DNA from 3 places in the Streptomyces sp. NPDC059009 genome. Region 3 is predicted to be linked to each of the others. Evidence: riboswitches for the same ligand, from Rfam matches in the RefSeq annotation. Region 3 holds a riboswitch; each other region holds the start of a gene.

Region 1 (2,232 bases), on a different contig from region 3:
GATGTCGAGGACCTGGGACGGCGGCACACGGACCTGCCCGAGGGCGAGCCCGGCGACCATCGCGGCGAGCAGCGCGGCGACCAGGAGGGCGAGCACGAGGGAGTAGCGCAGCGGCCCGCGCGCGGGCGGGGTCCTGTCGCTCACTTGTGGGCCGGCTCGGGGTGGAGCTGACGGGCCAGCTTCTCGATCGCGGCCGGGGCGCGCACCCCGAGGACCACGTCCGACAGCGGCATCACCGCGAACCGCTTGTGCTTGATCGCGGGTACGTCGCGCAGGGCCGGGTCGTCGAGGAGGCGGCGCTTCTTCTGCTCGACCGTCGTCGTGCCGTAGTCGTAGATCACGATGACCTCGGGCCTGCGCGTGACGACCTGTTCCCAGGAGGCGTCGGTGAAGGACTTGTCGAGGTCGGCGAAGATGTTCGTGCCGCCCGCCCGCTTGATCATCTCGTTGCCGATGCCCTTGCCGCCCGCGGTGAACGCGGTCTTGTCCCCGCTGTCGTACACGAAGACCTTCAGGGCCTCGGCCCCCTTGGCCCCCTTGGTCTCGCGGGCGGTGGCGGCGACGGTGGCGCGGGCCTCCCTGACCCACTTCCGCGCCCGGTCCGCGACACCGAAGGTGCGGCCGACCTCGGTGACCTCGCGGTAGAGGTCGTCCAGCGAGGTGCGCCCGCTGGTGCAGGACTCGGTGTTGAGGCGGGTCTTGATGCCGGACTCGGCGAGGTCGTCGCGGGCGGTGCCCTCCTTGGCGTTGAAGGCGCTGGTGTAACCCCCGTACACGAAGTCGGGGTTGGCGCCGAGCAGCTTCTCCTTGGAGGGGTACTCCTTGGCGAGCACCGGGATCGCCTTGTACGCCTTCGCGTACTTCGGCAGGACCTTGTCGTCCAAGTAGGCGGTCCCCGCGAGGGACCCCGCGAGGCCCAGCTCCAGCATCACCTCGGTGGCGTGCTGGTTCAGGGTGACGGCGCGCTGCGGGGGCGCCTGGTAGGTGGTCTTCACCCCGCAGTTGGTGACGGTGTACGGGAATCCGGGCCCGGCCGCCTTGGTGTCGGTCCCGCTCGCGCTCCCGCCGGAGCCGGAACAGGAGGTGGCGAGGGGGAGCAGCGCGGCGCATATGAGGGCCGCGGTACGGAGCCGGGACATGGGGGTGCTCTGCCTCCTCCAGGGGATTTCCGCGTCCCCTGAGTCGTGGGAGAGGGCGGCAGGTCAGTTCCTGGCTCGTCCGCCCCGCGCGGGGGCGGACTCACAGTGGCGGGACCGCGCCGGATTCGCACCGGCTTCCTGGGTCCTGCCGCCTCAAGGTCCAAAAGGTCGAAAGGTCGAGGCTCAGTATGCCTGGACGACCTGGACCTCTTCCTCGGTGACCTCTCCGTCCACGATCCGGAACGAGCGGAACTGGAAGGGGCCCGCGTCGTCCGTGTCCGCCGTCGAGACGAGCACGTAGTGGGCGCCCGGCTCATTGGCGTACGAGATGTCGGTGCGCGAGGGGTACGCCTCGGTCGCGGTGTGCGAGTGGTAGACGATCACCGGCTCCTCGTCGCGGTCGTCCATCTCGCGGTAGAGCTTGAGCAGATCGCCCGAGTCGAACTCGTAGAAGGTGGGCGAGCGGGCCGCGTTCAGCATCGGGATGAAGCGCTCGGGGCGGTCCGTACCGGCCGGTCCCGCGACCACGCCGCACGCCTCGTCGGGGTGGTCCTGGCGCGCGTGCGCGACGATCTGGTCGTGGAGGGCCTGGGTGATGGTCAGCATGGAAGTCAGCATATGCAGAGGGCCCGCGCCGTACCGGAGGGTGGTACGGGCGGGCCCGAATGCTGGACTTCGCGGCCGGGACGTCAGTCCTTGGCGGCGTCCTGCGGCTCGGCGGACGCGACCGCCTTCGCCTTGTTGAAGGCCGCCGCCTGCGGGTTGCGGGCCTTCAGGAACAGGTAGGCGACCACCAGGATCGCGGCCCAGACCGGAGCGGCGTACAGCGAGATCCGGGCGTCCTTGTCGACGCCCATCATCACGATGACCATGCCGATGAACAGCAGCGCGAACCAGCTGGTGTACGGGGCGCCGGGCGCCTTGAAGGTCGACTGCGGCAGCTCACCGCGGTCGGCCTTGCGGCGGTAGCGGATCTGGCAGGCCAGGATCATGATCCAGGCCCACATGCCGGAGATGGTGGCGAAGGAGACGACGTAGTTGAACGCCTCGCCCGGCCACTGGTAGTTGATCCAGACGCCGACCAGCATGAACG
Region 2 (2,232 bases), on a different contig from region 3:
CGGTGCCCGATGTGCGGCTGCTGGCCTACGAGTTGGAGCTCCGGGCCCGGAGCGGGCCCTAGGGCCTGTCCGGCGGATCAGGCCGCATGATTCCGAGCTGTGCCGTCCGTCGCTGGTGAGCGGGCTGTGGTGCGTCGAGATGCAAGGCGGAGGAGGGCGACAACGCGGAGCGTTGGCAACCGACGACAACGCCGCAGATCGGCGTGGAACAGCCCGCGACCGCGGCAAGATCCACCGGACAGGTCCTAGCCGTACAGCTCCGCGCGGACCCGGTCCACCGCCTTCGCCGCCGCCTCGACGGTGCGCCCCTCGTCCGTGCCCGCGCTCACCGTGACGAGCACACCGCCGACGCGGACCTCGGCGGTGTACTGGGGCCTGTGGTCGTACTCGTTGCTTCCGGGGATGCGGCTGGTCTCCAGGATCGCCTCGTCGCCGATGCGGGGCAGCTTCTTGACCGAGTGGTGCCGGGTGATCGGGGCGGCTTCGGTGTCCTCCATCGTGGTGGGGCACAACTCACCCAGCCTGCGCTGCAGTTCGAGGTAGCGACCGGCCTCGGCGGGGCGCAGCGAGACAAGGCGCTGGCTCACGGGCGGCCGGGGCGCCGCCGTCTGGTCGGACACCGAGCCCAACTCGCCCGCCCCGCCGCCTGCTTCGTCCGCCCCGCCGGCACCTTCGTCCGCTCCGCCGCCGCCCTCGTCCGCCCCGGCGTCGAAGGCCAGCACCTGCTGCGCGCTCGCGCCCCGCAGGCCCAGCAGCTCCTCGTTCGCGTCCTTGCCCCGGGCGCAGGAGCCCCAGTCGCCGCGCCCGAAGCTCTTGTTGAAGAGCCCCACCGCGGTGTCCGTCGGCCGCGCGCGCTCGGCGAAGGCGTCGTCCGCGAGCAGCGCGCCGCTCAACTGGACGTCGCTGAACGTCTTCGCGGCGCCCTCGCGCCCGTCGACGCCCTCCGCGCTCGGCGGCCCGTCCGAGAACCAGCCGCCCGCCCCGCAGCCCGCGAGCGGCGCGATCAGTGCCCCGCAGAGGGCCGCACGGGCCATGCCCCGCCTCGCTCCCACAGCCCCTCCTCCGCCGCTTGATCCGTCAAGCCGCCACCCTAACCACACCCCAGCCGACACAAGATGTGGTGCTGCCTCCGAAACCCAGCACAAGATGTATGCTCGTCCTCGCTGTCGCCGCAGGGGAATCCGGTGGAAGTCCGGAACTGTCCCGCAACGGTGTATGTGTACGTCTTTGTCGTACCCGTGAGTCCGAGAACCTGCCGACAGTGCGCCCGGTGCATCCGCTCCGGGTGCCGAGACGTCCGGGCCTCGTGGAATGGGCCGGTGGACGCGGCGCTCCGCCCTGCGCGGACGCGCCCGCACCCGCCGTGCTCCCCTCGGGCCCAGAGCCGAGCGAGGGAGTGCTCCACGTGACCATCGCGCCAGCCGAACCGGCCTCAGCCCAGCAGACCCGGGCCGCGCAGGAGGCAGCGGACCAGGCGGACAAGGTACAGGACGCGCCGGGCACCGCCCTGTTGCGTACCCTCACCGACCTCACCGCCGACCTGCCCGACGCCGACCCCGGCCGGGTCGCCGCCGCCGCGCTGCGCGGCCGCTCCGCCAAGGCGGACGAGGCGGAGCTGCGGGACCTGGCCACCGAGGCGGCCGCGGGGCTCATCTCCGAGGACCCGGTGTACTCCAGGCTCGCGGCCCGGCTGCTCACCATCGGCATCCGCGAGGAAGCGGCCTCGCAGGGCGTGACGTCCTTCTCCGGCTCGATCGCGGTGGGCCACCGCGAGGGCCTGATCGCCGACCGCACCCAGGAGTTCGTGGCCGCGCACACGGCCCGCCTGGACGCGCTGATCGACCTCGACGGCGACGACCGCTTCGGCTACTTCGGCCTGCGCACCCTGCACAGCCGCTATCTGCTGCGCCACCCGCTCACCCGCAAGGTCGTGGAGACCCCGCAGCACTTCATGCTCCGCGTGGCCAGCGGTCTCGCGGAGGACGGCAGCGACCGCGCCGTGGACGAAGTCGCCGCCCTGTACCGCCTGATGAGCCGCCTGGACTACCTCCCGTCCTCGCCCACCCTCTTCAACTCCGGCACCCGGCACCCCCAGATGTCCAGCTGCTACCTGCTGGACTCGCCGCTGGACGAGCTCGACTCGATCTACGACCGCTACCACCAGGTGGCCCGGCTCTCGAAGCACGCGGGCGGCATCGGCCTCTCGTACTCCCGCATCCGCAGCCGGGGTTC
Region 3 (2,232 bases):
GCGGCCGTCCGCGTCCGTGACGGCGGCGGCGCGGGCGCGCACCGCCGGGTCGTGGGTGATCGCCGAGCCGGCGCGCGAGGCCAGGTCGGCGCGGTTCGCGGCGAGTTCGGCGGCGATGGTGTGGATGCCGCGGGCGAGGCCGCGGGCGAGCGTGACGACCTCCGCCGACTTCTGCTTGGCGAAGGCCAGCCAGCGCAGGATCTGCGGTTCGATGTCCCGCTCGGCGGCCGCGTCGAGCGGCACGTGCAGCAGCGAGCAGGAGGCCGCCACATCGACCCGTTCGGCCAGACCCAGCAGGGTGCCGAGCGTTGCGAGGGACTTCTCGAAGTCGTTGATCCAGATGTTGCGGCCGTTCACGATGCCCGCGACGAGCCGCTTGCCCGGCAGGCCGCCGACGGCGGCGAGGTCGTCGAGGTTGGCGGCGGCGGCCCCGGTGAAGTCCAGGGCAAGGCCGTCCACCGGGGCCTTGGCCAGGACGGGCAGCGCGTCGCCGAGCCGGTCGAAGTACGAGGCCACCAGGAGCCTCGGCCGGTCCGTGAGCGCGCCGAGGTCCCGGTATGCGCGCTCGGCGGCGCCCAGTTCGGCCGGGGTGCGGTCCTGGACGAGGGCGGGCTCGTCCAGCTGCACCCAGTCCGCGCCCGCGGCGCGCAGGTCGGCGAGGACCTCCGCGTACACCGGGAGGAGCCGGTCGAGCAGGGTGAGCGGCACGAAGTCGGCGGCGACGCCCGGCGCGGGCTTGGCGAGCAGCAGGTAGGTGACCGGGCCGACGAGGACCGGCCGCCCGGTGTGGCCGAGCGCCAGGGCCTCCTTGAGCTCGGCGACCTGCTTCGTGGAGTCGGCGGTGAACACCGTGTCCGGGCCCAATTCCGGGACCAGATAGTGGTAGTTGGTGTCGAACCACTTGGTCATCTCCAGGGGTGCCACGTCCTGGGTGCCGCGCGCCATCGCGAAATATCCGTCGAGGCTGTCGGCGGCGACGGGGGCGCGGTGGCGGTCGGGGACGGCGCCGACCATGACGCTGGTGTCCAGGACGTGGTCGTAGTACGAGAAGTCGCCGGTCGGCACCTCGTGGAGGCCGGCGTCGGCGAGCTGTCGCCAGGTGGCGCGGCGCAGTTCGGTGGCGGTGGCGCGGAGGGCGTCGGCGTCGACGCGGCCCTTCCAGTAGCCCTCGATCGCCTTCTTCAGTTCCCGGTTCTGACCCTGGCGGGGGTAGCCGTACACGGTGGCCCGTGCTGCCGCGGCTGCGGGCTTGGTGGTCACGGAGATCTCCTTCGCGAGATGAATCCCTGAGATCCCGGGGACGGGACGAGAGCGCGAAGGGTGACGGACCTGGCGGGGCGAGCGTGCGCGGCATGGCACGGTCCGTCCGCCTGGTATGTACGCCGACCCGCCCTCGAGGTCACCGGGATGTCCGCGCACGAGTGGTTCGTACGCGGGCAGTTGGCAGGTCTTCGGACTTGCGGGCACGTCCTCACGTGGAGGACACCTACTGGCCGTCGCTTCCCAACCCCTTCCCGGGGCCAGTGCGTGTGACGGCGGTCGTTCCCGCTCACCGCTGCGGGGCAGTCCCGGATTCCCACCGGGTTCCCTCTTGCGACGCTCCCGCCTGGCGGACGGGGCGAACCAGCTGCACGGGCCACCCTACCTAACGGTCGCGTTCTCCCGCCGTCGTTGCGGGGGAGACGTCCGGCGTCGTAGCAGCGGCGTCCGCTGTCGTACGGGAGACCAGCCGCTCATAGCGCTGCCGGGCGGCCTGCGGGGTGCCGAGGCCGAGGCCGAAGGCGATCTCCGGCCAGGTCATGCCGCGGCCGCGCGCCATCTGCAGCAGCCCGGCCTCCAGTTCGTCCATCTCGCCGCGCGCCAGCGGTATCAGGGTCAGCGCGGCGGTGAGGTCCGCGCGGTCCACCTCCGCCTCCCCGTCGGCGCGTTGGGCCGCGCCGCTGAGCAGGAACGACACCAGCCTGATGGCCTCGTGCGGCGCGAGCACCGCGGGGTGGACCTGGCGCCCGCGCTGCGCCGCGTCGGCCGCGTGCCGCTCGGCGATGCGGAAGAGGGCCGCGGGGGCCCGCCGGGCCTGCGCCCGGTCGGGGTCCGGGGGAGTGAACACGGCTGCGGACACGGCGAGTTCGGCGGACTCGGTGGACTCGGCGGATTCAGTGGGCTCAGTGGATTCGGTGGGCTCCGGGTCAGGAGTGGGTGCCATGCGTTCAGGGTGCCGGGCCACACAAGAAC

What was found. A riboswitch is a leader RNA that binds a small molecule or an ion and turns the genes downstream of it on or off. The one in region 3 is predicted to bind cobalamin.
Region 1: linked by a shared signal. The riboswitch ahead of ACFWYM_RS27355 (ABC transporter substrate-binding protein) and the one ahead of metE (5-methyltetrahydropteroyltriglutamate--homocysteine S-methyltransferase) in region 3 are both predicted to bind cobalamin.
Region 2: linked by a shared signal. The riboswitch ahead of ACFWYM_RS26910 (ribonucleoside-diphosphate reductase subunit alpha) and the one ahead of metE (5-methyltetrahydropteroyltriglutamate--homocysteine S-methyltransferase) in region 3 are both predicted to bind cobalamin.

The regions. Positions count from the first base shown of each region.
Region 1 covers NZ_JBHYJB010000030.1:4,696-6,927, reverse strand. Annotated here, with positions in the region: gene ACFWYM_RS27360 (FecCD family ABC transporter permease) at 1-144, opposite strand, end outside; gene ACFWYM_RS27355 (ABC transporter substrate-binding protein) at 141-1,139, opposite strand; cobalamin riboswitch at 1,183-1,319, opposite strand; gene ACFWYM_RS27350 (Mov34/MPN/PAD-1 family protein) at 1,323-1,745, opposite strand; gene ACFWYM_RS27345 (amino acid permease) at 1,829-2,232, opposite strand, start outside.
Region 2 covers NZ_JBHYJB010000029.1:42,633-44,864, reverse strand. Annotated here, with positions in the region: gene ACFWYM_RS26920 (GNAT family N-acetyltransferase) at 1-62, shown strand, start outside; gene ACFWYM_RS26915 (hypothetical protein) at 246-1,034, opposite strand; cobalamin riboswitch at 1,134-1,275, shown strand; gene ACFWYM_RS26910 (ribonucleoside-diphosphate reductase subunit alpha) at 1,406-2,232, shown strand, end outside.
Region 3 covers NZ_JBHYJB010000007.1:48,447-50,678, reverse strand. Annotated here, with positions in the region: gene metE (5-methyltetrahydropteroyltriglutamate--homocysteine S-methyltransferase) at 1-1,260, opposite strand, end outside; cobalamin riboswitch at 1,425-1,643, opposite strand; gene ACFWYM_RS08920 (DNA-binding protein) at 1,646-2,203, opposite strand.